DNA from 3 places in the Janibacter alittae genome. Region 2 is predicted to be linked to each of the others. Evidence: riboswitches for the same ligand, from Rfam matches in the RefSeq annotation. Region 2 holds a riboswitch; each other region holds the start of a gene.
What was found. A riboswitch is a leader RNA that binds a small molecule or an ion and turns the genes downstream of it on or off. The one in region 2 is predicted to bind S-adenosylmethionine.

Region 1 (10,467 bases), 960 kb from region 2:
TAGGCTCGGGGAGTGTTGGAGCGAAGTGGGGGACGCCCGGGAACCCACGGATCGGAGTCGTGGTGACGCTGAGCAGGGAAGGCACTGCTCCCGCGCAGAGGCCGAGCGAGGACCTCGAGCACGTCGTGGCGGTGGGCACGCGGCTGGCCGAGGCGATGAACGGCGTCATCGAGGGCAAGCCGGACGTCGTGCGCACCGCGATCACCGTCCTCCTGGCGGGAGGACACCTGCTCATCGAGGACGTGCCCGGCGTCGGCAAGACGATGCTGGCCAAGACCCTCGCCCGCAGCATCGACGCCTCGGTGCGGCGGGTGCAGTTCACCCCGGACCTGCTGCCGAGCGACATCACCGGCGTGAGCATCTACAACCAGGAGTCCCGGCACTTCGAGTTCCGCCCCGGAGCCGTCTTCGCCAACGTCGTCGTCGGTGACGAGATCAACCGTGCCTCGCCCAAGGCGCAGTCGGCCCTCCTGGAGTGCATGGAGGAGGCACAGGTGACCGTCGACGGGACCACCTACCAGCTCCCCGACCCCTTCATCATCATGGCCACGCAGAACCCGGTGGAGATGGAGGGCACCTACCCCCTTCCCGAGGCCCAGCGCGACCGCTTCATGGCCCGCCTGTCCGTGGGGTACCCGACGGCCGCCGCCGAGGTCGACCTGCTCGACCACCACGGGGCGCGATCCCCGCTGGACGGGCTCGAGCCGGTGACCGACGCCGAGGGGATCGTCCGGCTCGTGCGCGCCGTCCGCACCGTGTACGCCTCCACCGCCGTGCGGCAGTACGTCGTCGACCTCGCCGCCGCCACCCGCACCAGCTCCCAGATCCGCCTCGGCGCGTCGCCCCGCGCCACCCTGCACCTGCTGCGGGCCGCTCGCGCACACGCCGCCCTCACCGGACGTGACCACGTGCTGCCGGACGACGTCCAGGCGCTGGCCACCGTCGTGCTCGAGCACCGACTGCTGCTGAGCAGCGAGGCCCGGCTCGCCCGCCACTCCGCCACCGACGTCGTCGCCGAGATCGTGGACCGCACGCGAGTGCCCGGCCCCCGCTGACCGATGACCCTCCGTGGACGCGTCTTCGTCGGGGCGGGGGCGCTCATCGCCCTCTGCGGCATGGCCCTCGGGCTGCACGACCTGACGAGGATCGGGGCCCTGCTCGTCGTCCTGCTCCTGCTGGCCTCCCTCCTGACCCGACGCCCCGTCTCGCTCGAGGCGGGCCGCTCCCTCTCCCCCGCCCGCGTCCCGATCGACGGGCACGCCGACGTCACGCTCACGGTCCGCAACACCGGCCGGACCACCTCCCCCCTGCTGCGTGCCGAGGAGGGTCTGGCGTACGCCCTGGGCGACCGGCCGCACCTGCTGATCCCCCGGCTGCGGCGGGACGAGGAGCGCGCGCTGCACTACCGGGTGCGCTCCCACGTGCGCGGCCACCACACCATCGGACCGCTGTCCGTGCGCGTGAGCGACCCCTTCGGCCTGACCACCCGCTCGGTCGCCGTCCCGGGCCACGACGCGCTCGTCGTCCTGCCGCGCACCCTGCCCCTGCTCCCCGTCCTGGGCGTGCCCGGAGGCAGCGGCGGTGAGTCGGCGTCGTCACCGCGGATGGCGCTGCACGGCGAGGACGACTTCGGGGTGCGCGAGTACCGGATCGGCGACGACCTGCGTCGCATCCACTGGCGCTCCACCGCCCGCACCGGGGAGACGATGGTGCGACAGGACGAGGAGCCCACCCGGCGTCGCGCCCTGGTCGTCCTCGACGACCGCGCCTGCGTGCACGCCGGGACCGGCAACGGAGGTTCCTTCGAGTGGTCCGTCACCGCCGCCGCGTCCATCACGGCGCTGCTGCTCGGGGAGCGCTTCGAGGTCCACCTGCACCTCGCCTCCGACGAGGGCGGGCGAGCCGTCCCGCTGGAGAACCTCGACCTCGCCCTCGACCGGCTGGCCGCCGTGCAGCCGGCAGAGCGGACATCGGCGCAGCACATGGTCGAGGCGCTCGAGGACTTCGCCCAGCACGGTGGTGGGATCGTCGTCTGCGTCATCGGCGCGCTCACCCAGGAGGACGCCGAGCTGTGTGCCGCACGCGCCGCGCACGGGCTGGCCCTGGTCGTCGACCGGGGTGGTTTCGGTTCGGGCAGCACCGACGCCGCCGACCTGACCGCGCAGCGGCTGGCCCTCGGCGGATGGCACAGCTCGGTCGTGCACCCCGGTGACCAGCTCCCCCGGCTGTGGGAGCAGCTGGTGGTCGGACGGGCGGCGCACCGATGACCTCGCAGACGCACGGTGTCGCCGCGTCGCTCGCGGCCATGGCCACCATCGTCGTCGCGATGCCGCTGACGGCATTCTTCAGGGACTCCGCGTGGCTGCCGCCAGCAGTGCTCGGTGTCCTCCTCGTCACGGTCACCGGCATCGTGCTGCGTCGGCTCACGCGACGGGCCGGGGTGACCATCCTCGGTCAACTCCTGGTGGGGACGACGTACGTCCTGGCCACCCAGCTCGGTGGAACCACCGTCTACGGGGCCGTGCCGACCGCCAGGACGGTGCCGCGTCTGCTCAACTACGTGCACGACGCCCGGGAGACGATCACCACCTACGCGGCCCCCGCCCCGGAGAGTCCCGGGGTGACCGTGATGCTCGTCATCATCGTCGTCGTCGTCGGGCTGGCCGTCGACATGTCGGCAGCGACGGCCGCGGCACCCTCGGTCGCGGGGCTCCCGCTGCTCTCCCTCTTCCTCGTCTCCGCGGCCAACTCCGGCGGCGCCCTGCCCTGGGGCTGGTTCGCCGTGGGTGCCGTGCTGTGGTTGGCGATGGTGGCCCTCCAGTCCGACCGGGAGCTGCGGGAGTGGACGACGGCCGTCCCGCGCATGACAGGTGGCTCGGACGTGGCGGACGTCGCCGAACGATCGTCGCGGTGGCAGGCCGTTCAGCTGACCGCGGTCTGCCTTGCCGGCGCCGTGCTGATCCCGGCGGCCCTGCCCCACCTGCCCACGCGCTACGTCCTCGACGGGCTCGGAGCGGGAGGTGCCGGATCGGCCCGCTCCACCGACGGCATCCGCCTGTCGACCGAGCTCGACCTCAAGCGCAGCCTCACCTCGCCGAGCGAGGAACCGGTGCTGCGGTACACGACCGACGACCCGACGCCGGAACCGTTGCGGATCGCTGTGGTCACGGACTTCGAGGACGGCTTCGGGCGGATGCGCTCGGACGCGCTCCCGCCGCGCGCGGGCTTCCGGCTGCCTGCCCCGGCCCCCGCCGCCGACGACAGCATCTCCCGGGAGGACCGCACCATCACCGTCGGGGCCAACGGTGTGGCCGCCCCGCAGATCGCGCTGCCGCGCCACCCCACCACGGTCGACGTCGGTGGCATCCCGTGGGCGCTCGGCACCGACGGGACCGCCCGGGTCCAACGCACCCCGAGCAGCTATTCGAGCACCTACGTCGAGCTGGACCCGCAGGAGGAGGACTTCGGCACGGGCGGGTCGCAGTCCTCGGCCGACGCCGGTGCGTACACCGATGAGAACCTCGCGCTCGACCCCGCGTCGGCCGAGGCGATCCACGAGCTGGCCCTCTCTCTCGTCCCGGAGGATGCCGACGACCTGGGAGCGGCCCAGGCGTTCCAGGAGTACCTGCGCGGGTCGCAGTTCACGTACGACCTGGAGATCCCCGACCCCCCGGGATCCCCCGACGACCCGATCCTGTCCTTCCTCGAGACGAAGGTCGGCTACTGCCAGCAGTTCGCCTCGACCATGACCCTGCTCGCACGGGCCCACGGCATTCCCGCCCGGGTGGTCGTCGGTTTCCTGTCCGGCACGGCGTCGGGCACCGACGAGCGCGTGATCCGCGCGAGCGACGCCCACGCCTGGCCGGAGCTGTACTTCCCGGGAGTCGGGTGGACGCGCTTCGAGCCGACCCCGGGTGCCCGCGCCGCGAGCGTGCCGTCGTACTCCATCGCCATCGAGCGTGACGGAGTCGAGCCCACGGACGAATCGACGACCACGAGCGAGAGCGCGACCACCACGACGACGCAGGCGTCACCGACGCCGCAGGACCCGACCGCGACCGACCAGCCCGGCGAGGCGGAGACCTTCCCGTGGCGCACGTGGCTGCTCGGCCTCCTGCTCGTCGTGGCCGCCCTGGGTCTCATGCCGGTCAGCGCGTGGGTGGCGCGCCGACGCGACCGTGCCACGGCCGACGACGCCGCGGCCCGGATCGAGACGGAGTGGCAGGACCTGCTCGAGCGGCTCGCCGACCTGGGTCTGCGCCCGCCCGTGGGGGCCACACCACACCGCGTCGGTGACTGGGTCAGCCGTCACGGCTACCTCGACGAGCCGACCCGTGAGCAGCTCGACCACGTCGTGCTGACCGTGGAGCGGGCGCGCTACGGTCGTCCCGACCAGCAGCTGCCCGACATCCGCGCAGAGGTCTCCGCGATCGTCGGGGAGGTCCGCGGGCAACGGATGACGAGCTCACGCCTGAAGGCGAGCCTGTGGCCCCGCGCCGGTGTCGAGGCCTGGCTGTCGCTGCCGCAGCGACTGGCCGAGGCGGCCCGCCGGCGCTGAGCCACGAGATCTCCGGGCACGACGAAGGGGGGTCCACCATCGCGGTGGACACCCCCTTCGTCGTGGTGGTGCTCAGTCCAGGTAGTCGCGCAGGACCTGCGAACGGCTCGGGTGGCGCAGCTTGCTCATCGTCTTGCTCTCGATCTGGCGGATGCGCTCCCGGGTGACCCCGTAGACCTTGCCGATCTCGTCGAGGGTCTTCGGCTGGCCGTCGGTCAGGCCGAAGCGCATCGAGACCACGCCGGCCTCGCGCTCGCTGAGGGTGTCCAGGACCGAGTGCAGCTGCTCCTGCAGGAGGGTGAAGCTGACCGCATCGGCCGGCACGACCGCCTCGGAGTCCTCGATGAGGTCACCGAACTCGGAGTCACCGTCCTCGCCGAGGGGGGTGTGCAGCGAGATCGGCTCGCGACCGTACTTCTGGACCTCGACGACCTTCTCCGGGGTCATGTCCAGCTCCTTGGCCAGCTCTTCCGGGGTGGGCTCGCGGCCGAGGTCCTGGAGCATCTGGCGCTGCACGCGAGCGAGCTTGTTGATGACCTCGACCATGTGCACCGGGATGCGGATGGTGCGGGCCTGGTCGGCCATCGCGCGGGTGATCGCCTGCCGGATCCACCACGTCGCGTAGGTGGAGAACTTGTAGCCCTTCGTGTAGTCGAACTTCTCGACCGCACGGATCAGGCCGAGGTTGCCCTCCTGGATCAGGTCGAGGAAGAGCATCCCGCGACCGGTGTAGCGCTTGGCGAGTGAGACGACGAGACGCAGGTTGGCCTCGAGGAGATGGTTCTTCGCGTTCTTGCCGTCCTGGGAGATCCACCAAAGCTCGCGCTTGAACTTCATGTCGATCTTCTCGGCGGTGGCCAGCTTCTCCTCCGCGAAGAGACCGGCCTCGATGCGCTTGGCGAGCTCGACCTCCTGCTCGGCGTTGAGCAGGGCGACCTTGCCGATCTGCTTCAGGTAGTCCTTGACCGGGTCCGCGGTGGCGCCGGCGGTGACGACCTGCTGTGCGGGGGCGTCGCCCTCGTCATCGTTGCTGATGACGAAGCCGCCCTTCTCGTCGGTCTCGTCACGCTTGGTCCGGGAGGTGTCCTTGGGGTCCTCGCCGAGTACCTCGTCCTCGCCCTCTTCGGGCTCCTCGGCCGTGGTGGTCGTCGGGTTGGAGGCGGCGCTCTTGGCCGCGGCCTTCTTCGCGGCGGCCTGCTTGGCGGGCGCGACCTTCTTCGGCGGGGCTGCGGCGGCGGCCGCAGTCGTCTTGGTGGCAGCCGTCTTCTTCGCGGTGGTCTTCTTGGCCGCAGCCTTCGTGCTCGTCGGGGTGGCCGTGGTCTTCTTCGAGGCGGCCTTCGTGGCGCTCGTCTTCTTCGCGGGCGTCTCGTCGGCCTGGGCGTCCGTGGTCTTCTTCGCGGCGGTCTTCGTGCTCGTGCCGGCCTTCGTGGCACTCGCCTTCTTCGCCGGCGTCTCCGTCTTCTTGGCAGCCGCGGCCTTCTTCGCGGGGGCCTTCTTGGCCGTCTTCTTCGCGGCTATGGACTTTGGCACCTGAACCTCAATTCCCTGGTCGTCGAGCGCACGCAGGACGGCCTTTCCCCGGCTGGGGCTGATCTTGGCTTCGCTGAATGCAATCTGCAGCTGGTCCGGCGTGACCAGTCCTGCGGTGTGTCCTTGGCGCACCAGCTCCTGGAGCGCCGGGTGCGAGAACTCCTTGGGGAGGGAGCCCTGCGCCCCATCGGACCGTGGGGACACAGCAGTCACCAACAACCTTTCGTCACGGCGGATTCCGCCGGGGCACTTCGGAGGTGGCGTGTCCCCGGTGTCCCGACTTGCCCGGACGCTGTGCGTTGGGCTCGGTCACCATTATAAAACGTCGCCCCCGTGAAGGTGTACACGAGGGTCGCCCCGAGGGCATATGCGGCCGGGGCGCCTCCCGCGGGGAAGCGCCCCGGCCGGGGTGGAGTCCATCGCTCAGCGGGCGGCCGCCTTCACGGCGAGCACGTCGCACGGCGCGTCGAGCAGGACACGCTGCGCGTTGGAGCCGAGGATCAGCTTGCCGACGGGCGTGCGGCGACGCAGGCCGATGATGATCAGCGATGCGTCGGTCTCCTCGGCAACGGCGATGAGGTCCTCGGCCGGCTCCTTGCCACGCACGAGCCCGCGGACCTCACCCTTGACGTCGGCGTCCTCGAGGCGGGCCCCGACACGGCGCAGGTCGCTGTCGTTCTTGCGGGCCGCGTCGCCGCTGAGACCGGCACCGCCGCGATCGGAGTGGATGACGGTGAGCGGCTCATTGCGCAGCTTGCACTCCTCGAAGGCTCGCTCGAGCGCGGCCTCGCCCTCCTTGGTCGACACGTATCCGACGACGATCATCTTCTGCTCCTCGGGACAACTCGCTGATGGGAGATCTTGGCCGAACGCTACACCGCCACTGCGTGACCTGTCTCACGCGGGCAATGGCGTGGCGACGATCGGTTGCGTGGGGTCAGCGCCTGCCTGGCGCGACCACGACGGACCGCAGCAGGTCGGCAACCTGGTCCACCTCCGTGAGGAACCCGTCATGGCCCACCACGGAGGTGATCGTCACCAGCTCGGCGCCCGGCTTGGCCTCGGCGAGTTCCTCGGACAGGCGCGGCGGGTAGAGCCGGTCGGAGTCGACCGGGGCCACGATCAGACGGCCGGCGAAGGGGGCGAGGGCCTCGCGCAGATCCTCGCGTCCGCGGGCGAGGTCGTGGGAGTTCATCGCCTCGGACAGCACGGCGTAGGAGTTGGCGTCGAAGCGACCGGCGAGCTTGCCGCCGTGGTGGTCGAGGTAGCTCTCGACGGCGTAGCGCGGTCGACCGTTGTCCCCGGCGGGCTCGTCCCGCACGTCGCGGTCGAAGCGCTGGTGCAGCTCGGGCTCGCTGCGGTAGGTGATGTGCGCGATGCGCCGGGCGATGCCCAGGCCGACCTCGGGCCCCTGCGGCTGGTCGTAGTAGTCGCCGCCCGCGAACCACGGGTCGTTGCGGATCGCGAGGATCTGCGCCTGGCTCCAGCCGATCTGCTCGGCCGTCGCGTAGCCGCTCGTCGCCAGTGCCACCGCGGTGGCGACGCGGTCGGGATAGCTCGCGACCCACTCGAGGGTGCGCATGCCGCCCATGGACCCACCGATGACGGTGTGCCACGTCCGGATACCCAGCTCGTCGGCCAGTCTCGCCTCGGCGCTGACCTGGTCGCGGATGCTCACCCGGGGGAATCGGCTCCCCCACGCCCGACCGTCGGCGGCCGGGGCGCCGGGGCCGGTGCTGCCCTGGCACCCACCGAGGACATTGATCGCGACCACGAAGAGCTCGTCGGTGTCCAGTGGCGCACCGGAGCCGATGAGGTCGGGCCACCAGCCGGCCGTCGGGTGGCCGGGACCGGCCGGCCCGACGACGTGGCTGTCTCCGGTGAGGGCGTGCTCGACGAGGATCGCGTTGTCGCGGGCCTCGTTGAGTCGACCCCACGTCTCGTAGGCGAGGACCACATCGGGCAACCGGTCGCCGGACTCGAGGTCGAGGTCACCGATGGTGACGAACTTCCGGCGGCCGGGGTGGTCTCCGTCTCGCCAGGAACCCGAGGACGTCGGGGGCCTGGTGGTCACGCTCATGTCGAGGACTCCCGGGGCTCGCCTTGCCACACCCCCACGGTGCAGCCTGGTCATCACCCGGGGCACCCCGTCGCGAGGAGGGTTGCCGGCCAGCAAGCCGGGGCTTGACGCTGGCACTCATGACCTGTCCCCAACCATAGCCATTGAGGCGACGAGGATCGAGTGGGGTCCGCACACCGGACCCTCAGGCGGCCTCCCCCGCGACCGGGCCGCCGGGTCGGTCCCAGGGCCGCACCCCTGCGGAGAGCAGACGCAGCATCAGTTCGGCGAGGCGGTGGTCCGGGTCGATCTCGAGCGCCCGCTGCAGGCAGATGCCGGCGATCGTCCCGTCCCCCACCCACCAGGCGAGGTGGGCGACCAGGGTCAGGACCGGCGGCGTCGCCCCCGACGGCAGCAGTCGGGTCAGCTCGATCAGACGTGAGCGCACGGCGAGCACCTCCTCGTGCCACTGCTGGGGCGAGGCGTCCGGCCCGTCGTCGTCGGTGAGCCACGGGCACCACCGCGCGGCGAGCATCGCGGCGTCGGTCTCCGGACCCACGCTCTCGGCCATCGGCATCGCTCCCGGGCACAGGATGCCCATGAGGGCGTCCCGCCAGATCACGTCGTGGAGCGAGGCCGCCAGCCACGCCAGCGCCTCGTCACCGAACAGCTCGACGGCCATGGCGTCCGGACGCGGGTCGAGAAGCAGGGTCCACCACGCGAGGACGTCCTCGCCCCGGTCCAGCCAGTGCACCGGGGGACGGGTCGGCCCACCACCGAAAATCTGCGTGCTGCCGGTGTACCCGAGCGAGGCAAGGCGCAGGCTGACGGAGCGGGCCCGCTCCTCGTCCCGCTCGGGCAGCACTCCCGCGACGATCGCCTCGCGGCTGGGCAGGGGCGCGACACCGGCGTGGACGAAGGCCGCGATCGCCGGCACGTCCTCCGGCCGCGGGAGGGGCTGCCCGCCCTCGGGGCAGCAGCTCTGCCGGCAGTCGGGCGAGTACCACCGGCCGTCACGCACCACGACCCGCTCGTGGACGTGGAGTCCTTCTGCCACAGCGGCCTCGAGCATGGCCTCCGACAAGGGGTCCGAGTCCCCGACACCGTCCTCGTGGGCGATGACGATCACCGCGGTCGCCGCCTCGCGGGCGACGATCGCCATCGCCTGCCGGGCAGCGTCACGGCACTCGTCAGGGTCGGTGTGTAGGTCATGGCGCTGGACGAGCCCCAGCCGCTTGTCGTGCAGGACGGTCACGACGACCGAGGGTCCGGGGTGGTAACCGAGTTGGTACGGGAGCAGCACGGCGAGCTCGGCAGGGTCACGGGGGCGAACTGTCGTTGTCATGCCCCGAATCTGCCGCGGAGCACCAGCCGGGGGCAGGCCCCCTTCGCCGCCTGTGGATGAGCGCCGGCGGTCGCTCCGGCTGTGGAGCCGGTCAGTCCGGGACGACGTAGGAGGGCACCGTCCGCGCCCCACGGTCGGCGTGATCCCGGCCGTGCTGTGCCGCCCACGCGGCGGCGTCCCGCTCCCAGACGATGAAGTCCTCCGTCTCGCGCAGGAGCACGGTGGCAACCCACCCGATGACGAGGACGTCGTCGACGAGGCCGACCACGAGCAGGAGGCCCTCGGGGACGAGGTCGATCGGCGAGACGACGTACCCGATCCCGGCGAGCAGCATCATCAGCCGCGTCGAGGTCAGGCCGGTGTACTGCCCCGACCGCACGGCCCGGACCATCCGTGGGACGGCGCGCATCCGCGCCCACAGGCTCGGGGCTCCCGGGGTCGCGGATGCCTCGCGCAGGGCGTGGGCGAGGCGGGCAGCTCGGTACGTGCTGGGGCCGACGGGCATCGGGTCACCTCCGGGTGGCGGACACCAGCAGGCTACTCCTCAGCCGGTCACGGCGCGTCCCTCGTCGGCGGGCGGGAACTCCTCACGCACGTGGTCGGCGAGCTGCTTGAGCAGCCACACGTCCATCCCCGCACCGACGGCACCGCCGACGAGCGGCACGGCCTTGCCGAACCGGGCGAAGACCCCCCTGCCCGTCCGGCTGAGGATGCGGAAGCCGACGGCCTTGTTGACCATCATCAGCGCCGGGCCGGACAGCTGCTGCGACGCGAAGCCGGCCAGGCGGCCGCTCGGGACGGCCATCCCGGCCTTGGCCAGCAGGTCCTGCGCGTCGGCGCCGACGAGGCTGAGCAGGGCGGCCGAGCGCACCTCGCCGCGGGCCAGGTCATGGCCGCGCACGTGGGCGACGGCCGCGGCCATGCGCGTGGCGAGGACGTAGAAGCCGAAGACGTTGGCCGGGAGCGCGACGACCA
Region 2 (10,467 bases):
GCACGCGCCAGTTGGGTGATGCGCACGATCGAGTCCTCGACGTCGCGCGGGGCGACCATCATCAGGTCGGCCAGCTCGTCGACGATCACCAGGAGGTACGGGTAGGGCTCCAGGACCCGCTCGCTGCCGGGGACCGGCTCGACCTTGCCGGCCTTGACGGCCTTGTTGAAGTCGTCGAGGTGCTTGTAGCCGTAGGTCGCGAGGTCGTCATAGCGCATATCCATCTCGCGCACGACCCACTGGAGGGCCTCAGCCGCCTTCTTGGCGTTGGTGATGATCGGCGTGATCAGGTGCGGGATGCCCTCGTAGGCCGTCAGCTCCACACGCTTGGGGTCGACGAGCACCATCCGCACCTCGTCCGGGGTGGCCCGCATCAGGATCGAGGTGATCATCGAGTTGACGAAGGAGGACTTACCGGAGCCGGTGGCACCGGCGACCAGGATGTGTGGCATCTTCGCCAGATTGGCAATGACGTAGCCGCCCTCGACGTCCTTGCCGACGCCCATGACCATCGGGTGCTCGTTGTTGCGCGCGACGTCCGAGCGCAGCACGTCGCCGAGGCAGACCATCTCCTTGTCCGCGTTCGGGATCTCGATGCCGATGGCCGACTTGCCGGGGATCGGGCTGAGGATGCGCACGTCAGCGGACGCAACGGCGTAGGCGATGTTCTTGGAGAGGGCGGTGACGCGCTCGACCTTGACGCCCGGGCCGAGCTCGACGACGTACCGGGTCACGGTCGGGCCGCGGTGGAACCCGGTGATCTGGGCGTCGATGTTGAACTCGTCGAGGGTGTTGGTCAGCGCCTCGACGACCTGGTCGTTGGCCTCGGAGCGCTCCTTGTGCGGCGGGCCCGGCTTGAGATACGTGCTCTCCGGGAGGGTGTACGTGACATCCCCCGCGAGGGCGAGCTGCTCCACCCGTTGCGGCAGCTGCGCCGTGGGCGGCGCCTCGAGCACGGTCTTGCTCTCGGCCTTCACCGGGGCGACGACGGGGTTGGCGGTCGGGCGCTTCTCCCCCGGCCGCGGGCCGCCGGCCTCGGGCTGCTCGATCGGGGTCGTCGCCGCGGCGGCGCCCTTCTTCCTGCGGCTCTTGCCGTCGACCGGTTGGACGACGGCTGCCTGGTCGTAGGCGGTGTCGCCGTCGCGCTGGCCGGAGAGCGCGTCGTCCTCTGCCGACCGCCGCCGACGACGTGCCCGGTTGACGGCGGTACCGGGGGCATCATCGCCGGCCGGCGCCGCCTTCACGTGCGCGGGCACCTCACCGGTGAAGGCAGCGCGGACGTAGGCCAGCCGCTGCGGGACCTCGTGCAGCGGGGTCCCCGTCAGCAGCAGCAGGCTGAAGAGTCCGAGCAGGACCAGCAGGACCGTCGCGGGCCACTCGGTCACGGCCGTGGCGAGCGGGTCGGAGGCGAGGAAACCGACGATGCCTCCGGCGTCACGCATCGGGGTGGCCCCGTCCGGGGGTTGCGGGATGCCCTTGGCGATGTGGGTCAGCCCGGAGGCCGCGAAGAGGGCCATGACCGTGCCGAAGCCCAACCGGGCATCGGCCGCCTCGTTGCTCGGGGTGCGCAGCAGACGCACGCCCAGGAGCAGCAGCACGATGGGCAGGGCGTAGGCGACCCGCCCGAAGGTCCCTGCGAAGACCGCGTGCACGACGTCGCCGAAGGCCCCGGGCAGGCCCCACCACTCGCGCACTGCGACGACGAGGGCGAGGGCGAGGGCGAGGAAGCCGAGACCGTCACGACGGTGCTCCGGCTCGATCTGGCTGGCCCCGTGCCCCATCCGGCGCACTCCCGAACCCGTGGCGTGCGCGACGCCCATCCAGGTGCGTTGGACGACCGCGAGGGGCAGGGGCAGCCCGCCCCCGGACGCACCCTTTTTGCGGGAAGCGGGGGCCTTGCGCTTGGCAGCCGGCTTCCGCCCCGAGGGCCGCGTGCTGCCGCGGGGTCGCGAGGCGGCGCTCTTGCGAGCGGTGGTCGACGGACGAGTGGCCATGTTCGCAGGGTAGGGGAAAGACCCGCCTGACACACGCGTCACACGCGCAACAGGCGGTAGCCTCCCCCGGTGGACCCCCGCACGATCCTCGTCGTCCTGGTGATGGGCGCGCTCGGCATCGGCGTCCTCCTCGGCCTGCGCGGGGGCGCCTATCGCCGTTCCGACGAGACCGCCCCGCTCCCCGGCCACTGGTGGGTGGTGCCGCTCGCTCCCTTCGCCGGGGTGCTCGTCGATCACGCCCTCGCCGACCGCCCGTGGCCGGTGCTGCTGCCCTACCTTGCGCTCGTGCCCGCCGGGATCGCGCTCGCGGCCATCGACGCGGATGTCCACCGGCTGCCCAACGCGATCACCCTGCCGCTCGTACCGATCGAGTTCGTCCTGCTCACCGGGGCGAGCGCCACGACCGGCGACTGGGACTCCCTTCGCCGTGCCGGCCTGGCCGCGGTCCTCGTGGGGGGCGGCGTCCTCCTGCTGGCCCTCGTGCTCTTCGGACGCTCGATCGGCATGGGCGACGCCAAGCTCGTCGTCTCGCTCGCGGCCGCCCTCGGCTGGCTCTCGTGGGCCCACGTCCTGGCCGGGCTGTGGCTCGGCTTCGCCCTCGGCGGGGCGGTCGCCCTGGCGCTCCTGCTGACCCGTCGGGCGAGTCGGGGCACCCACCTGGCCTTCGGCCCCTACCTCGTCAGCGGTGCGCTGCTCGCCGTCCTGCTCTCCTGACGTCCCACGACCCGAGACGGGCACCATCCGAGTGGACCCGACGTACCCGACATCCGCTACTGTCTCGTCCCAAAGGTCACGAGTACCAGCGACAAGCCCCGGCTAGCTGGTCGGCAACCCTCCTTCCGCGGTGGGGTGCTCCGGGTGACGACCTGGCCGGCGGCGCGGTGTCGCCCGGCAAGCGCGGACTCACGGTCGACGCCTGGGTCCACGACCCGATGGAGTTCGCCATGACCCTGTCCGACCTGCGTCCCACCACCACGACCCTGCCCCGGCTGGTCTCGGCGGGCCTGAGCTACCGCGACCACGACGGCTCGACCGTCGAGTACGCCCACCTCGACCACGGCGCGACGACCCCCGCACTGGTCGCCGTCACCGAGGCGGTCGCGGCCGCCGCCGTCACCTACTCCTCCGTCCACCGTGGCGCAGGCTTCGCCTCCAGGGTGACCAGTTGCCGATACGAGGCGGCCCGTGAATCGGTGGCGGCCTTCGTCGGCGCCCGCGAGGACGACCAGGTCGTCTTCACCCGCAACACGACCGACTCCTTCAACCTGCTCGCCCGCGCGCTGCCGGCCGGTACGACGGTCTTCGTCTTCGCCTCCGAGCACCACGCCGCGCTCCTGCCGTGGGCCGACGCCGTGCGTCTGCCCATCCCGCACAGTCACGCCGAGGCGATCACCCTGCTCGACGAGGCACTGCGCACCCACCCCGGTGAGCACCGGCTCGTCGTCGCCACCGGGGCATCGAACGTCACCGGTGAGCACTGGCCCGTCGAGCGGCTCGCCGACCTGGCACGCGCACACGGGGCCCGCTTCGCGCTCGACGCCGCGCAGGTCGCCCCGCACCGCCGGGTCGACATCGCCGCTCTGGACATCGATTGGATCGCCTTCTCCGGCCACAAGATCTATGCGCCGTTCGGCGCCGGCGCCCTGGTGGGCCGCAGCGACTGGCTGGACGCGGCCGAGCCCTACCTGGCCGGAGGAGGCGCCACGGCCCGGGTCGGGGCGGGCACCGGTGCCGTCGAGTGGGCCGCCGGCCCGGCCCGCCACGAGGCGGGCAGCCCGAACGTCCTCGGCGCGGTCGCCCTGGCCACGGCCTGCGACGTCATCAGCGAGCACGAGGAGGCGATCGTCGCCCACGAGCACGCCCTGCGCATGCAGCTGCTCGGCGGCCTCGCGACCATCGACGGGGTACACGTGCACACCCTCTTCGGCGGTCGGGCGGGTGCACCGGTCGCGACGATCACCGTGGACGGGCACGACAGCGCCGAGGTCGCCCGCGTCCTCGGCGACGAGCACGGGATCGGCGTGCGCGAGGGGAGGTTCTGCGCACACCTGCTCGTCGACGAGCTCCTTGCCGATCGCCCGCAGACCACCGCGGTACGGATCAGCGCGGGGCTGGGAACGACGAGCGAGCACGTGGACCGGGTGCTTGCCGCCCTTCGCTCTCTCTGACGGCAGGACAGACGAAGGGGGCCGTGCCCGCGCTCCTCAGCCGCTACCCCTGGGCTTCACCCGAGTTCCTCCGGGTTCGCCGGAGTAGGTAACTCGGGCGGACCCGGGGAGTATCGGGTTACCCGATATTCGCGGGGCGAACGAGGCGGTCAGCAGGCTCAGGCCTCCACGACCACCGGGATGATCATCGGACGACGACGGATCTTGCCGCCGACCCAGCCGCCGACGGCGCGGCGCACGACCTGCTGCAGCTGGTGCGGGTCGGTCGTGCCCTTGCGGGTGGCCTCCTCGATCGCGGAGATGATCTTGGGTCGCACCTGGGTGAAGATCTCCTCGTCCTCGGCGAAGCCGCGCGCGGTGATCTCCGGGCCGGCGACGATCTTGCCGGTCGAGGAGTCGACGACGACCATGACCGAGATGAAGCCCTCGTCGCGCAGGATGCGACGGTCCTTGAGCAGCTCCTCGGTCGCGGCGCCGACGCTCGAACCGTCGACGTAGGTGTAACCGCAGGGCACCGCCCCGACGATGCGCGCGCGACCGTCGATCAGGTCGACGACGACGCCGTCCTCGGCGAGGACCACGTGCTCGGGGTCGACGCCGGTGTCGATGGCCAGCTCGGCGTTGGCCACGAGGTGACGCCACTCGCCGTGGACCGGCATCACGTTGCGCGGCTTGACGATGTTGTAGCAGTACAGGAGCTCGCCCGCGCTGGCGTGGCCGGAGACGTGCACCCGGGCGTTGCCCTTGTGCACGACGTCCGCGCCCAGACGCATCAGACCGTTGATGATCCGGTAGACGGCGTTCTCGTTGCCGGGGATCAGGCTCGAGGCGAGCAGGACGGTGTCGCCCTCGCCGACGTCGATACGGTGGTCGCGGTTGGCCATGCGCGACAGCGCGGCCATCGGCTCACCCTGACTACCGGTGCACACGAGAACGACCTCGTCGTCGGGCAGTTGGTCGAGCTTCTTGACGTCCACGAGCACGTTGTCGGGGACGTGCAGGTAGCCCAGGTCCGCGGCGATGCCCATGTTGCGCACCATCGAACGGCCGACCATCGCGACCTTGCGTCCGGAGCGCTCGGCGGCGTCGAGCACCTGCTGGACGCGGTGCACGTGGCTGGAGAAGCAGGCAACGATGACCCGGCGACGCGCCTTGCGGAAGACGTCGTCGATCGAGCTGGAGATGTCGCGCTCGGGCGTGGTGAAGCCCGGGACCTCGGCGTTGGTGGAGTCGGTGAGGAAGAGGTCGACCCCCTCCTCCCCCGCCCGGGCGAAGGCACGCAGGTCCGTCAGGCGTCGGTCGAGCGGCACCTGGTCCATCTTGAAGTCGCCGGTGTGCAGCAGGGTGCCGCCGGGCGTGCGGAGGAAGAGCGCCAGGGCGTCGGGGATCGAGTGGTTGACGGCGATGAACTCGCAGTCGAAGACGCCGAACTTCTCGCGACCGCCCTCCCGGACCCCCAGGGTGTAGGGCTTGATCCGGTGCTCCTTCAGCTTCGCCTCGATGAGCGCCAGCGTGAGGGTCGAGCCGACGAGCGGGATGTCCGGCTTGAGCTTCAGCAGGTACGGGACGGCACCGATGTGATCCTCGTGGCCGTGCGTGAGGACGATCGCCTGGATGTCGTCGAGGCGGTCGGCGATCGCGTCGAAGTCCGGCAGGATCAGGTCGACGCCGGGCTGGTGGTCCTCCGGGAAGAGGACACCGCAGTCAACGACGAGCAGCTGTCCGTCGTGCTCGATGACGGTCATGTTGCGGCCGACCTCACCGAGACCGCCGAGGGCAGTGACGCGCAGGGCGCCCTTCTTCAACGGCGGTGGCAGCTGCAGGTCGGGGTGGGGATGGCTCATGAGGCGGCTCCGATTCCGGATGCGTTGAGCCCGGCGCGCAGGATCTCGAGGTGCTCCTCAGGACCTTCCACGTAGGGCAGGCGGACAGTTGCGTTGTCGATGACCCCGAGCTCGACCAGGGCGGCCTTGGCCATGATGGCGCCCTGCGAGGTGCCCATGATCGCGTTGACCACGGGGATCAGGCGGTGGTGGACGGCGCGGGCGGCGACCAGGTCACCGGCGTCGACCGCAGTGACCATCTCGCGGTAGTGCTGACCGGCCACGTGGCCGACGACGGAGACGACACCGTGGGCGCCCTGGGCCAGGAGGGGGAGGTTCATCTCGTCGGCCCCGGAGTACCAGAGCAGGTCGGTCCGGGCCATGACCTGCGTCGAGGCCCACAGGTCCCCCTTCGCGTCCTTGACGGCGAGGATGCGCGGGTGCGTCGACAGCTCGATGAGAGTCTCCACGGCGAAGGGAGTGGCCGTGCGCCCCGGGATGTCGTAGAGCATGATCGGCAGCACCGCGGCGTCGGCGATCGCGCGGGTGTGCGCGAGCAGGCCTGCCTGGGTCGGCTTGTTGTAGTACGGCGAGACGACGAGCAGGGCGTCCGCCCCGGCCTCGGTCGCCTCCGCGGCCATCTGGATCGCATGGGCGGTGTTGTTCGACCCGATGCCGGCAGTGACCCTGAGCCGATCGCCCGCGGCGGCCTTGACCTCGCGGACCATGGTGATGCTCTCGCCGGCGGTCAGGGTCGGCGACTCGCCGGTCGTGCCGTTGACCACGACCCCGTCGTGCCCGGTGGCCACGAGGTGCTCGACGACGGCGGCGACGGCCTTCGTGTCCAGCGCACCGTCAGGAGTCATGGGGGTGACCATCGCCGTGATCACCCTGCCGAAGGGGGAAGTCGTCATGCGCTCAGGGTAGCCGTCGGTGCTCGCGTCTATCGTGGCGCCATGCGCCAGTACCTCGACCTGATCTCCCACGTGCGTGACCACGGTGTCGTCAAGGACGACCGGACCGGCACGGGCACCTGCAGCGTCTTCGGGTACCAGATGCGCTTCGACCTCGCCGAGGGCTTCCCGGTGCTGACGACCAAGAAGCTGCACCTGCGCTCGATCATCGGCGAGCTGCTGTGGTTCCTGCGCGGCGACACCAACGTCCGGTGGCTGCAGGAGCGCGGCATCTCCATCTGGGACGAGTGGGCGGACGAGGACGGCGACCTCGGGCCGGTCTACGGGCACCAGTGGCGCTCCTGGCCGGACCCGGAGGGCGGCACCATCGACCAGATCGCCGCCCTGGTCGAGGGGCTGCGCACCAACCCCGACAGCCGTCGGCACATCGTCTCCGCGTGGAACGTCGCCGAGGTCGGCGAGATGGCGCTGCCGCCGTGCCACACGATGTTCCAGTTCTACGTGACCCCGGGGCTCGACGGCGCCCGTCCACGCTTGTCCTGCCAGCTGTACCAGCGCAGTGCCGACATCTTCCTCGGCGTGCCCTTCAACATCGCCTCCTACGCGCTGCTGACGATGATGGTCGCCGCGCAGGTGGACATGGAGCCGGGCGAGTTCGTGCACACCCTCGGCGACGCACACCTCTACCTCAACCACCTCGAGCAGGCTGACCTGCAGCTGACCCGCACCCCCGGGCCGTTGCCGAGGATGGAGATCGCTCCCCGGGAGTCCATCGACGCCTACGAGATCGAGGACTTCACCCTCATCGGCTACGAGGCCGCGCCGAGCATCAAGGCGCCGATCGCCGTATGAGCCTGCCCCGCCCCCTTCCCACCTCGCTCCGGGGTCGCATCCCGCTCACCGCCGCTGCCTACGCGGTGATCACCCGTGCGGGCGACCACGGTCGGGAGGTGCTGCTGCAGCTGCGCCGCGGTACCGGCTACATGGACGGCTGGTGGGCCTGTGGCGCCGCCGGCCACCTCGAGGACGCCCAGTCCCCGAGCGAGGCGCTGGCCCAGGAGGCGCTCGAGGAGCTGGGCATCACGATCGAGGGCGCCGAGCCGCTGACGACGCTCCAGCGCTCGAACCCCGTCGGCCCGCTCGAGCAGCGCGCCGACTTCTTCTTCCACGTCACCCGGTGGTCCGGCGAGCCGAGGTTGCGCGAGCCGGACAAGGCCGCGGACCTGCGCTGGTTCCCCCTCGAGGAGCTTCCGGTCCAGGTCGTCCCCCACGAGCGGGTCGTCCTCGAGGCACTGCGGGAGGGTGAGGTCCCTCCCTTCGTCGAACGGGGCCACGACCAGCGGCTGACTCTCGTGGCAGCACTGGGCGCCAATGGCGCCATCGGTGTCGACGGGGGCATGCCGTGGCACCTGCCGGAGGACCTGGCCCACTTCAAGGCCGTGACCATGGGCGGGGTGATGATCATGGGCCGGCGCACCTGGGAGTCGATCGGCCGCGCGCTGCCCGGACGCACGACCATTGTCGTGACCTCCGACCACGGGTGGTCCGCTCCCGGCGCGCTCGTCGTCCACGCTGTGCACGAGGCGATCTCGGTGGCCGGCCCCGGTGAGATCTTCATCGCCGGTGGTGGCGAGATCTACCGGCAGACGATCGATCTGGCCTCCCGGCTCGAGCTGACCGAGGTCGCGGCCTCGCCCGAGGCCGAGGTCTTCTTCCCCGAGATCGACCCGGGCAGCTGGCGCGAGACCTCTCGTACGCCACGGGAGGGCTTCGACTTCGTCACCTATGAGCGTCAACCGCCGAAGTTCACCTGACGCAGAATGAACCTATACAGTTCATATATATTGAAATGAAGCTATGATGTTCACATGACAGCGGTGGTCACGCTCATCGGCGACGTCGTCTCCTCGCGCACCGCGCCGGACCGGCGGGAGCTCCACGCGCTCGTGCAGGAGACACTCGCCGCCGTCAACGCCGCGACGCGCCCTCTGCACCCTCTGCGGATCACCGTCGGCGACGAGTTCCAGGGCGCCTGGGAGCAGCGCGGTCAGGCGCTGCACGCCGCTCTTCTCCTGCGACTGACCCTCCTCCCCCGGGTCGAGACCCGCTACGGCCTCGGTCGGGGCGAGGTGACCGCACTCGAGCAGGACGGCACCGTGCAGGACGGACCGGGCTGGTGGAGCGCCCGAGAGGCCATCACTGCGGCGAAGGGGGCGGAGGCCGACGTGCGCTCCGACGGCCTCGTCGTGCGCACCCGCTGGCAGGAGGAGGGACCCACGGGCCTGGCCGTCGATGCTGCAGTCCGGCACCGCGACCTGCTCGTCGCCGGTCTGGACGAGCGATCGCTGCGGCTGCTGCGCGGACTCCTCCTCGGGCGGACCCAACGCGCCCTCGCCGAGGACGAGGGGATCAGCCCCACCGCGGTCTCCCGCCGGGTACACCGCGATGGGCTCGAGCAGCTGGTCGCGATCGATGCCGATCTGGCGGGGTTGCCATGAGTGTCCTCGCGCTCCTGCTCGTCGCCGTCGGTGTGGCCGACCTCGCACGCAGCATCGTCGAGCAGCGCAGCAGCCGCAACGACGCCGCCACGCGGCGGCGGCTCCACCGCGTCGGCACCGAGGCGGGCATCGTCTCCCTCTGGCTCGGCGCGGCCCTGACCGGCCTGCTGGCCACTCCGTCGGGATGGCTGCTCGTCGCCCTGGCGAGCGTCTCGCTCGCCGCGTGGCTGCTCGTCTCCGGATGGGCGCTGTCCCGCGAGCGCGGCCACGTCATCGCCCTGTCGACCTTGGCCGGTGGGCTCGTGCTCCAGCTCGTCCTCGCCGGGTGGGCACCGCAGGCCGGCGGCGCGTTGGCGCGATGGATCACCTGGGCGGACCTGCCCTGGACCCCCGAGCCGGACCGGGCGCTGCTCATCGCCGGCCTGGCGCTCGTCCAGCTGAGCACGGGCAACCTCATCGTGCGGCTCGTGCTCATCAGCACCGGAGCCATGATCCCCACGCAGGACCAGGACCAGCCGTCCGACACGCTCAAGGGCGGGCGTCTCCTCGGGCCGCTGGAGCGGATCTTCATCCTCGGCCTCGGTCTCGCGGGTCAGGTGACCGCTGCCGGGCTCGTCATCGCCGCCAAGGGCCTGATCCGCTGGCCGGAGCTGCGCTCCTACGCACGGCCCGGGTCCGAGGGTGGTCGCCGCTCGGACATCGACACCGTGACCGAGTACTTCCTCGTCGGCAGTTTCGTCAGCTGGCTCGTCGCGCTGTCTGCTCTCGCTCTCGCCGCCTGACGAGGCGCGTCTCAGCGCGGCAGCTCGAAGTGGGCGATCGCCGGCTCGACCAGACTGCCCAGCCACACCCGACCGTCCTGCTCGCGCACACCGGTGGCCATGTGCCAACCGGTGGCGTCTGCGGACAGGTCGTGCACGAGCGTGCCAGTGGCATCGTGCGCGATGACGCGCACGGTGCGCTTGGGCGTGGGCTTGATCGCCTCGGGCAACCGAAGGGCGAGGTCGCGCAGCCGCTGCGGCGACGCCTGGAGCACGTTCAGCACCGGGTCGGGCGGGGAGGCGATGGCC
Region 3 (10,467 bases), 970 kb from region 2:
TGCACAGCGGTGACCGGCTGACCCTCCTCGACCACGGCACCACCCGCGAGGTGACCGTGCGCGGACTGCACAGCCAGGACAGCGCGCGCGACGAGGTCGGCCCGGTCTCCCGGGTCGCGGTCAACCTGCGCCGCACCGACGACGTCTCCCGCTCGGTCGCGCTGCTGACGCCGGGAGCCTTCCCGCTCGCCCGTGTCGTGGACGTCGCGCTGGTCCCCGTCGACGGGGACGAAGGGGGCTCCCCCGGCGACGGAGGCGCGTCACCCGAGGTGGCGACGCTGCACGTCGGGTCCGCGGACGTGAGCGTCCACGTACGCCCGCTCGGCACGGGCGCTGCACGCCTGACCGCTGACGCGGACCTGCCCTGGCGCGTGGGAGACCGTGCGATCCTGCGTGATCCCGGTAGCCGACGACTGTGGTCGGTGCGGGTGCTGGACGTCGACCCGCTGCCCTTGCACCGTCGCGGGGCCGCCGCCGCCCGGGGTGATGCCCTCGTCACCGCGGCGAGCGACCACTCGCTCGCCGACGTGCGCGTTCGCACGCGCAGCGCTGAGCACTCCGCGCTCCTGGAGCAGCTCGGGACCGGGTCACCCACCGACGCCGTCGCGGTGGGTCGGTGGTGGGTCGACAGCACGGCCCTGTCGACCTGGCGCGAGCGGCTCGTCGACCACATCACCGAGCACCACCGCCGGCAGCCGCTGAGTGCGGGAATCACCGTGGCCGAGGCGGCCCGAGCACTGAGGTTGCCGGTCCACCTGCGCACGCGGGACCACGGCGGCAACCTGCCGCACGAGATCCACCCCCCTGCGGGGGACCTCGTGCGTCACCTGGTCACGATCGCCGGACTGTCGATCACCGACGGTCGCGTCCATGCCCCCCGCGCCGCCGGCCTCGGCGAGGCCGAGGCCGGCATCCGGGCCGTGGAGGAGAAGCTGCGGCAGACCCCCTTCGTCACCCCGGAGCGCCGTGAGCTGGCCGACCTCGGGCTGGGAACCACCCAGCTCGCCGCGGCCGAGCGGTTGGGGCGGATCCTGCGGTTGCCCGACGACGTCGTGCTGCTGCCCGACGGGCCGGCACGCGCGATGCGGGTGCTGGCCGGACTGGAGCAGCCCTTCACGCTCAGCGCCGCACGGCAGGCCCTCGGGACCACCCGGCGCGTCGCGGTACCGCTCATGGAGCACCTCGACTCCCGCGGGTGGACCCGACGGGTCGACGGCAGTCTGCGCGAGGTCGTGCGCTGACCCTGCGACGTGCTGGCGTCGTGTGGCCAGCAGCGCGTGCTGCTAGCCACACGAGGTGCGGCTGGCTCCCCTGCCGGGACGGAGCCGGGTCGCTCAGACGGGGGCCAGCTCGAGCGTCGTGCGCACGGGGACACCGTTGGTGAGGTTGTCCGCGACGGGGCAGTGCGTGGCCACGGCCTCCTCGAGACGGCGGTAGGACGCGTCGCTCTCCGGGCCGGTCAGGGTGACGGCCAGGTCAATGCCCTGGAAGCCGGCGCGGACCCCCTCGCCGGTGCCGAAGAAGCCGTTCAGGTCGATGTCGCCGGTGAGTGCCACATCGACGCCGTCGAGCGTGAGGCCCAACTTCTCCGCCCACACCTGGTAGGTGATGACGGTGCACGAGGCGAGCGCGGCCAGGAGGTGCTCGACCGGGTTGGCGCCCAGGTCGGTCCCGCCGAGCCCGGCCGGCTCGTCGATGGTGAAGGTGTGCTGTCGCGCCGAGAGGGTGACCTCGGTGGCGGTGCCGCGCTTCAGGGCGCCGGTGACCGAGGTGGTCAGGCGGTTCGGGCTGATTGCGGTGTCGTCGATCGTCTGGCTCATGGCATGACTCTTTCGTCCAGGGCTCTGGTGAACCCGCGCTTGACGCGGCCGGTCGGCACGCGTCCAGGTCCTCACCCGGGGCACCCCACCGAGGGTGGAGGGTTGCCGCCCAGCCAGCCGGGGCTTCGCGCTGGGACTCATGACCAAGACATAACCTCACATAGGTGAAGACATAATGTCCAGTTATGTTTCGGTGGGTCCGCCATCCGGACGCGGCACCCGCAGGTCGACGGTGAAGAGCGGGAGGAAGAGCTGCGCGAGCGGACCGATCGCGACCGCGTAGAGCACCGTGCCGATGCCGACGACGCCGCCGAGGAACCAGCCGACGACCACGACGCTGACCTCGATACCGGTGCGCACCACCCGCAGCGAACCACCGGTGACCCGCGCGAGGCCGGTCATCAGGCCGTCACGCGGGCCGGGGCCGAACTGCGAGCCGATGTACATGCCGGTGGCGATGCCGTTGAGGACCACCCCGCCCAGGAGGAGCGCGACCCGCCAGCCGAGATCCTCCGGCGGCTCCAGGACGGACAGCACGATGTCGGCGGAGGGCCCGATGAGCAGGGCATTGCCGATCGTGCCGATGCCCGGCTTCTGGCGCAGCGGGATCCATCCGAGGAGGACCAGCAGGGAGACCCCGATGACGATCGTGCCGAAGCTCAGTGGGACGTGCTTCGAGACTCCGACGTGCAGCACATCCCACGGGATCTGCCCGAGCGTGGCGCGGATGACCATCGCCATCGACGCCCCGTAGAGGAAGAGCCCGACGAGCAGCAGCGGGAGCCGCAGGGCCAGCCGTCCGGCACGCAGCTGCGCGAGCGGGCCGATGTCGGCGAGCTCTTGGCGACGACGGGGTGCACGGGCGGTGCGCGGTGAGGGCTCGGGAGTGGACACGGCCACAGTCTGCGCCATCGGTCGACCGCGCGGCACCTGCGGCCGCACGGAGCATGCTCACCCCACGCGGACGAGAGCGAGGGTGTCGACCTGCCGATGGAGGAGCGCCGCGTAGAGGTGGTCAGCGGGATCGACCGTCCCGACGAAGTGGCCGGCGAGCTCCAGGGAGACGAAACCGACGAGCGCCGCCAGCTCGGCGAGCACGGCGGCCGCGCCGCTGCCGGTGGCGCCACCGACGTCCGCGAGCCCGACCACCTGGCGGACCAACCCTCGATGGGAGAAGGAGGCGACCTCGGCCCCCTTCGCCGCCTGGAGGAAGTGGACTGCCACGGCCTCGGCGGCCGGGACGGTCTCCGCAGGAGCGACGTAGCCCGGGATCGGGGTGCCGTAGACCAGCTGGAACTCGTGCGGGTTGGCGACGGCCCAGCCACGAAAGGCGTGGCCGAGAGCCTTCCAACGCCTGTCGGGTCGTCGCGCCCGCACCTCGCCCAGGGCCGCGGCCAGCCCGTAGTAGCTCTCGACGATCATCGCGGTGAGCAGCGCCTCCCGCGTGGGGAAGTACCGGTAGACGGCCGAGGAGACCATGCCGACCTCGCGCGCGACCGCACGCATGGACAGGCCTCCTCCACCGCGTGATGCGATCTCCGCGCGTGCTGCCGCGAGGATCGCCGCCCTGGTGCGCTCTCGCGACTGCTCCCTGACTCCGCCCATGCACCGATGATGACACAACCGAGAGCACTGCTCTTGCCAGGAGTCGCACCGTCATCCATACTCCACAAATACGAGAGCACCGCTCTCTCACATGAAGGGACGACGACGATGCGACCGACGACCACCCGACACCTCGCCATGCCGGCCGCAGCATCCGGCCTGCTCATGGCCGCCTACCTGTTGCTGCGCCCCTACGGCGACGGTGGTTCGGCGACGACACCGCAGGCTGCCGCGGCCTTCGCCAGCTCGTGGTGGGTCGTCGCCCACCTCGCCGGAGCGCTGTCCCTGGTGCAGCTGGCCCGCGTCGGCCTGCGGATCAACGACCTGCTGTCGACCACCACGACCCGGCTAGCCCGCTGGAGCGGTCTGGCCGGAGCGGTCCTGGTCCTGCCCTACTTCGGTGCAGAGACCTTTGCCCTGCACGCCATCGGCCGACTCGGGCCATCCGATCCACAGGCGCTGTCGCTCGTCGACCAGGTACGCAACCACCCCGCCGCGCTGACCAGCTTCGGGCTCGGGCTGGCGCTGCTCGCGGTGTCCGCCCTGGCCACGGCACTGGCATGGCACGGTGCCGTGCGGGCCGGTCGGTGGACCGGCCCCACCTGGGCCGGGTGGCCCCTCGCGCTGACCGCGGCGCTCGTCCTGCCGCAGTTCTACCTGCCACCGACGGGACGGATGGCCTTCGGCCTGGTCTACGCGGCCGCCGCCCTGCTCCTGGCGGTCAGTGCGTGGCGGGCGCCGACGACCCGGGCTCAGTCACCGACGACCTTCTTTCCTCGCGCGACGACCTGCGCGTCCGGGGCGAAGACGATCGAGGGGTCCTTGCCCTCGTAGTCGAACTGGTTGAGGAAGAAGCGCATCGCGTTGATCCGGCCACGCTTCTTGTCGTTGGACTTGATGACCATCCACGGGGCGCGCTTGGTGTCGGTCCGCTCGAACATCGCCTCCTTGGCCCCGGTGTAGGCGTCCCACTTGTCGAGGCTCTCCAGGTCGATGGGCGAGAGCTTCCACCGACGCACCGGGTCGATCTGCCGGATGGCGAAGCGGGTGCGCTGCTCCTGCTGGGTCACCGAGAACCACAGCTTGGTCACGTGCACCCCGGCCTCGGCGAGCATCCGCTCGACCCTGGGCGCCTGGTCCATGAAGGTCTCGTACTCCTCGTCGGTGCAAAAGCCCATCACCCGCTCCACGCCGGCGCGGTTGTACCAGGACCGGTCGAAGAGGACGATCTCGCCGCTGGTCGGCAGGTGCTGGATGTAGCGCTGGAAGTACCACTGCCCCTCCTCGCGCTCGCTGGGCCTGGTCAGCGCGACCACCCGGGCACCGCGGGGATTGAGGTGCTCGGTGAAGCGCTTGATGGTCCCGCCCTTGCCAGCGGCATCGCGCCCCTCGAAGAGGACGACGAACTTCCTGCCGGTGTCCTGCACCCAGTACTGGAACTTCAGCAGCTCGATCTGCAGCAGGTACTTCTCGACGTCGTAGTCGTTGCGCGTCATCAGCGTCTCGTAGGGATAGTTCTCCCGCCACGTCTCCACGGCCTTGCCGTCCGGCGCGATGAGCTGCGGGTCGTCCCCCTGGTCGTCGCGGACGGTGTAGCCCTCGGCCACCAGCCGGTCGATGTACTCGCGGAGGTTCTGCTGCATGAACGATCAATACCACGCCCGGGTGACGCGCGGGTGTCCGTCGCGCCATCGGGTGGCGCCCTGACGGTCCTGCTTCAATGGCGTCATGGAGCAGCACCGCAGGTACTGGGAGGACACCTACCTCTTCGAGGTCGAGACCGAGGTCATCGAGGTGTGCGAGGAGCCGGCGCCCGGCATCGCCGTGCGCGACGGCATCGTCCACCCGAAGGGGGGTGGTCAGCCCGACGACGTCGCCACCGTGGACTCGCGACCGGTCTCCGTGAGCAAGGACCCCGGGGCCGTCTGGCTGCACCCCGAGGGCACGCTCCCCGCCGTCGGTGACCCGGTACACGTGGCGATCGACCCCGAGGTACGGCGCCGTCATGCGGCACTCCACTCCGCGGGGCACCTCCTCGATGCCTGCGTCCTGCCGCTCGGCTTCGTCAACGTCGGGCTGAGTCACACCCCGGGCCAGGCCTTCCTGCTGTATGACGTGGACGGTGGAACCCTCCCGGACGGGGAGGAGGCCAAGGCGTCGCTGATCGCGGCCGTCCTCGACCGGGCCCTCGAGCTCGTCGCCGCCGACCTGCCCTATGCCGCCGAGGTCGACGCGGACGGAGTACGCAGGGTCACGATCGAGGGTCTGCAGACCGACCCGTGCGGTGGCACCCACGTGCGCACCACGGGGGACCTCACCGACATCGAGATCACTCGCGTGCGCACCAAGAAGGGCCAGCTCAAGTTGAGCTACACGGCCGAGCACGCGTGACCCGGCCCCGACCGGCGCGGCGGCGTCCCCGGGCGTGAGGCCAGCGTTGTCCGCGCGTGCGAAGGTGGATGCATGAGGTGGCCCTTTGACAACACCTACGTCCGCGACCTCGGCTGGCTCGGGGCGCGGGTCGACCCGGTCCCGGTGCGATCTCCCGAGTTGCTCGCGCTCAACGAGGACCTCGCCGTCGAGCTCGGCCTCGACTCCGGCGGCCTCCGCTCGCCGGAGGGGGTGGCGGTCCTCGCGGGCAACGCCCTCGCCGAGGGCTCCGAGCCGATTGCCCAGGCCTACGCCGGGCACCAGTTCGGGCAGCTCACCCCGGTGCTCGGCGACGGCCGCGCGCACCTGCTCGGCGAAGTCGTCGACACCCGCGGCCGACGCCGGGACCTCGCACTCAAGGGGTCGGGACGCACCCCCTTCTCCCGGGCGGGTGACGGACGCGCGGTCACCGGCCCGGTGCTGCGGGAGTACCTCGTCGCGGAGTTCATGCACGCGGTCGGTGTCCCGACGACCCGGGCCCTGGCGGCCGTGGCGACCGGCGAGCGAGTGCAGCGCGAGCGGCCGCTCCCCGGTGCCGTGCTCACCCGGGTCGCCTCCTCGCACCTGCGCATCGGCACCCTCGTGCTCCTCGCCACCCGGGGCAGCCGCGAGCAGCTCGCCGACACCGTCGAGTACGTCCGCGCCCGCCACTACCCCGATCTGGCACAGCACGACCCGATGGCCCTGCTGTCCGCGGTCGTCGAGCGCCAGGCCAGGCTCGTCGCGCGGTGGATGTCCCTGGGCTTCATCCACGGCGTGATGAACACCGACAACATGACCCTCTCGGGCGAGACGATCGACTACGGTCCGTGCGCCTTCCTCGACGCCTACGACCCGGCGACCTTCTTCAGCAGCGTGGACGCCATGGGGCGCTACCGCTACTCCGCGCAGCCGGCGATGGCGATGTGGGGGCTGGCCCGCTTGGCCGAGTGCCTGCTGCCGCTGGCCGAGGGCGAGCCGGATGCGCTCATGACCGAGGCGCAGGAGCGCGTCCAGGCCTTCGCCGGGATCCACGAAGAAGCGTGGTTGGACGCCTTCCGGCCCAAGCTCGGGCTCGTCCGGGTGGGGACCGAGGACCGCGAGCTCGTCGAGGACGTGCTGATGATCGCGAAGGAGGAGACGCTGGACTTCACGAATCTCTTCCGGGACCTGGCCCGGGTGCTGCGCCAGGAGCCGACGCCGACCCTGGACCGCATCGAGGACGTGCCGCGCTGGCAGCAGTGGCGGAAGCGGTGGCTGGACCGCCTCGAGAGCGAAGGAGAGCCGGTCGGGTCCCGCCACGCGCTCATGGACGGGACCAACCCGATCCACATCCCCCGCAACCATCTCGTCGAGGAGGCCCTCGCCGCGGCCCACGCGGGGGACCTCGCCCCCTTCGCGCAGCTCCTGGAGGTGACCGGCTCACCCTTCGTGGAGCAGGAGGGGCGAGAGCGCTACGCCGAGCCCGCCGACTCAGACTTCACCCACGGCTACGTCACCTACTGCGGGACCTGACCCGCCGAGCCACCCCGCGGCCGACCCCGCTCGAAAGGGCCCCCTTCCCACCGCTGGTGGGGCAGGCTGTCCCCATGGGCAGGAGGAGCAGGGCCGGTGGAGCCACACCCGCTGTGCGAGCGCTGGCGGCGGCCGGCGTCGAGTTCACCGAGCACCCCTACGAGCACGACCCGGCGGCGCAGTCCTACGGGCTGGAGGCGGCCGAGGCGATCGGTGTCGCGCCGGAGCGGGTGTACAAGACCCTCCTCGCGCAGACCGACCTGTCCGCGCACCACGGTCTCGTCGTGGGCATCGTCCCGGTAACCGGGCAGCTCGACCTCAAGGCGCTGGCGGCCGCGGTCGGCGCCAAGAGGGCCAGCATGGCCGACCCCGCCCTCGCTGAGAGGACGACCGGCTACGTCGTCGGCGGGATCAGCCCGATCGGACAGAAGCGCACCCTGACCACGGTCGTGGACACCACGGCCGGGCTCCACACCACGGTCTTCGTCAGCGGAGGGCGACGCGGCCTCGACCTGGAGCTGCCCCCTTCGGACCTCGTGGCACTCACCTCGGCCACGGTCGCCGACATCGCCAAGGACTGACCGGCCGCCTCAGCGAAGGGGGGACACCTCGCCCACGCAGGCCACCGGCAGCTCGCCGCCGTAGACGTGCGGGAAGAGTTCGTCGACACCGGCTGCCGGTGGCTCCCAGCGCACGTCGAGGCCGTGGGCCACGAGCGCGGGCTCGTCCAGGGTGAGCAGGAGCAGTGGTTCGGTCACGTCGGTATAGAACCGCTCCCGGACCCCCGCCGTCTGCTCGGGTGAGCTGCAGTGCGTGAAGCCGACATCAGCGATGAGCTGCCCCCGTGTCGAGACCGGGTAGCTGCCCGTCTGCTGCGCGTGCAGCCAATCGGACTCGAGGGCGATGTGCTGGAGTGTCATGGCGCCATCCTGCCGTCTGAGCTGCACCGCTTTCCCAGAGTTTCCCCTGCTTCACCGGAGTCACAAACTCCTGCGAAGCAGGGGATTAACGGGTCACCCGATAATCCTGGGGCCCAGGTGACCTCTCACATCTTGACGCCGATGTACTTCATCTCCAGGAACTCGTCGATCCCGACGAAACCACCCTCGCGGCCGACACCGGACTCCTTGATCCCGCCGAAGGGCGCGGCCGGGTTGGACACGACCCCCATGTTGAGGCCGACCATGCCCGCCTCGAGCGCCCGGCTGACCCGGAAGCCCCGGTCCAAGCCCTGGGTGAAGACGTAGGAGACCAGACCGAAGGGGGTGTCGTTCGCCAGTGCGATCGCCTCCTCCTCGGTGTCGAACTCGCCGATCGCGGCGACCGGACCGAAGATCTCGGTGCTGGCGAGCTCGGCGTCGGCAGGGACCCCGGTGAGGACGGTGGCCGGGTAGAAGTAGCCCTCCCGGTCGGACGGCTCGCCCCCGAGTTGTGCCGTGGCACCGCGCGAGACGGCGTCGCGGACGAGCTCGTCGACCTTGTCGACCGCCCCCTGGTTGACCAGCGGCCCGACGACGACGCCCTCCTCGACTCCTCGTCCCATCCCGAGCGCACCCATCCGCTCGGTGAGCCGACGGGAGAACTCCTCGGCGACCGGACGCTGGACGAGGATCCGGTTGGCGGCCGTGCAGGCCTGGCCGATGTTGCGCATCTTGGCCAGCATCGCCCCCTCGACGGCGGCGTCGAGGTCCGCGTCGTCGAAGACGATGAAGGGGGCATTGCCACCGAGCTCCATCGACGTGCGCATGACCGTCTTCGCGGCGAGCTCGAGCAGGTGCTTGCCGACCGGGGTGGACCCGGTGAAGGAGAGCTTGCGCGAGCGGGGGTCGAGGATCAGCGGAGTCATCACGTCGTCGGTCTTGCTCGTCGTCACGACGTTGACCACGCCCTTGGGCAGGCCGGCCCGCTCGAGGATCTCGACGAGCGCGAGCGTCGACAGCGGCGTCTGCGAGGCCGGCTTGATCACCGAGGTGCATCCGGCCGCGATGGCCGGGCCGATCTTGCGGGTACCCATGGCCATCGGGAAGTTCCACGGCGTGATGAGGATGCACGGACCGACCGGCTCCTTCGACACCAGGAAGCGTGACCCGCCGGCGGGCGCCGTCATGAACCCGCCGTCGATGCGCACGGCCTCCTCGGCGAACCACCGGAAGAACTCGGCTGCGTAGGTGACCTCACCGCGGGCCTCGGCCAGGGGCTTGCCCATCTCGAGGGTCATGATCAGCGCCAGCCGCTCACTCTCCTCGATGAGCAGGTCGTAGGCGCGGGTGAGGATCTCGCTGCGCTCCCGGGGCGCAGACGCGGCCCACCCGGGTTGCGCCTCGACGGCGGCGTCCAGGGCGGCCGAGGCCTCCTGGGGAGTCGCGTCGGCGATCTCGCACAGGACCGTGCCGGTGGACGGGTCGATGACCGGCAGCGTGGCGGCAGTCGGGCGCCACTCCCCCCCGATGAAGAGGCCGGTGGGAACCGACTCGATGGCCTCCCGCTCGCGGTCCTGCGTGATCTGGGTGTCCTGCATCGCCTGGCTCCTTCGTCGTGTCCTTGCCGTTGCCACCATCCTAGAAGTATTGTCAACAATCAGACAACCAATCTGGAGGTTATCGATGACAGCGCTGTCCCCCCTTCTCAAGCAGGCCACCCCCGTGACCGTCGACCACGCACTCGGTTGCGAGGTCTTCGACTCGGACGGTCGTCGCTTCCTCGACTTCACCGCCGGCATCGGCGTCGTGAGCACGGGCCACTGCCACCCGAAGGTCGTCGCCGCCGCGCAGGAGCAGGTCGGCAAGCTCATCCACGGCCAGTACACCACCGTGATGCACAAGCCACTGCTGGAGCTCGTCGAGAAGCTGGACGGGGTCCTGCCCTCGCACCTGAACTCGCTCTTCTTCGCCAACTCCGGCAGCGAGGCGCTGGAGGCATCGCTGCGCCTGAGCCGTCAGGCCACCGGCCGGCCCAACGTCATCGTCTTCCACGGCGGCTTCCACGGCCGCACGGTCGCGACGGCGACGATGACGACGTCGGGCACCCGCTTCTCGGCGGGATTCAGCCCGCTCATGGGCGGGGTGCACGTCGCCCCCTTCCCCACCGCCTACCGCTACGGATGGACCGAGGAGGAGGC

Region 1: another riboswitch for S-adenosylmethionine. It lies ahead of metX (homoserine O-acetyltransferase MetX); the one in region 2 lies ahead of V1351_RS10340 (aminotransferase class V-fold PLP-dependent enzyme).
Region 3: another riboswitch for S-adenosylmethionine. It lies ahead of V1351_RS15025 (OsmC family protein); the one in region 2 lies ahead of V1351_RS10340 (aminotransferase class V-fold PLP-dependent enzyme).

The regions. Positions count from the first base shown of each region.
Region 1 covers NZ_CP144913.1:1,187,262-1,197,728, reverse strand. Annotated here, with positions in the region: gene V1351_RS05765 (AAA family ATPase) at 63-1,055, shown strand; gene V1351_RS05760 (DUF58 domain-containing protein) at 1,059-2,267, shown strand; gene V1351_RS05755 (DUF3488 and transglutaminase-like domain-containing protein) at 2,264-4,558, shown strand; gene V1351_RS05750 (RNA polymerase sigma factor) at 4,631-6,301, opposite strand; gene V1351_RS05745 (universal stress protein) at 6,512-6,913, opposite strand; gene metX (homoserine O-acetyltransferase MetX) at 7,026-8,168, opposite strand; SAM riboswitch class IV at 8,184-8,293, opposite strand; gene V1351_RS05735 (DUF4192 domain-containing protein) at 8,353-9,492, opposite strand; gene V1351_RS05730 (YkvA family protein) at 9,584-9,997, opposite strand; gene V1351_RS05725 (hypothetical protein) at 10,037-10,467, opposite strand, start outside.
Region 2 covers NZ_CP144913.1:2,152,015-2,162,481, forward strand. Annotated here, with positions in the region: gene V1351_RS10330 (DNA translocase FtsK) at 1-1,994, opposite strand, end outside; gene V1351_RS10335 (A24 family peptidase) at 2,064-2,708, shown strand; SAM riboswitch class IV at 2,783-2,898, shown strand; gene V1351_RS10340 (aminotransferase class V-fold PLP-dependent enzyme) at 2,939-4,162, shown strand; gene V1351_RS10345 (ribonuclease J) at 4,321-6,006, opposite strand; gene dapA (4-hydroxy-tetrahydrodipicolinate synthase) at 6,003-6,899, opposite strand; gene V1351_RS10355 (thymidylate synthase) at 6,942-7,751, shown strand; gene V1351_RS10360 (dihydrofolate reductase) at 7,748-8,713, shown strand; gene V1351_RS10365 (SatD family protein) at 8,768-9,397, shown strand; gene V1351_RS10370 (hypothetical protein) at 9,394-10,179, shown strand; gene V1351_RS10375 (SMP-30/gluconolactonase/LRE family protein) at 10,191-10,467, opposite strand, start outside.
Region 3 covers NZ_CP144913.1:3,119,453-3,129,919, forward strand. Annotated here, with positions in the region: gene V1351_RS15020 (SelB C-terminal domain-containing protein) at 1-1,241, shown strand, start outside; gene V1351_RS15025 (OsmC family protein) at 1,335-1,820, opposite strand; SAM riboswitch class IV at 1,851-1,965, opposite strand; gene V1351_RS15030 (YczE/YyaS/YitT family protein) at 2,004-2,732, opposite strand; gene V1351_RS15035 (TetR/AcrR family transcriptional regulator) at 2,772-3,425, opposite strand; gene V1351_RS15040 (hypothetical protein) at 3,534-4,259, shown strand; gene ppk2 (polyphosphate kinase 2) at 4,178-5,068, opposite strand; gene V1351_RS15050 (hypothetical protein) at 5,154-5,816, shown strand; gene V1351_RS15055 (protein adenylyltransferase SelO) at 5,889-7,349, shown strand; gene ybaK (Cys-tRNA(Pro) deacylase) at 7,424-7,930, shown strand; gene V1351_RS15065 (DUF952 domain-containing protein) at 7,940-8,269, opposite strand; gene V1351_RS15070 (NAD-dependent succinate-semialdehyde dehydrogenase) at 8,395-9,867, opposite strand; gene V1351_RS15075 (aspartate aminotransferase family protein) at 9,953-10,467, shown strand, end outside.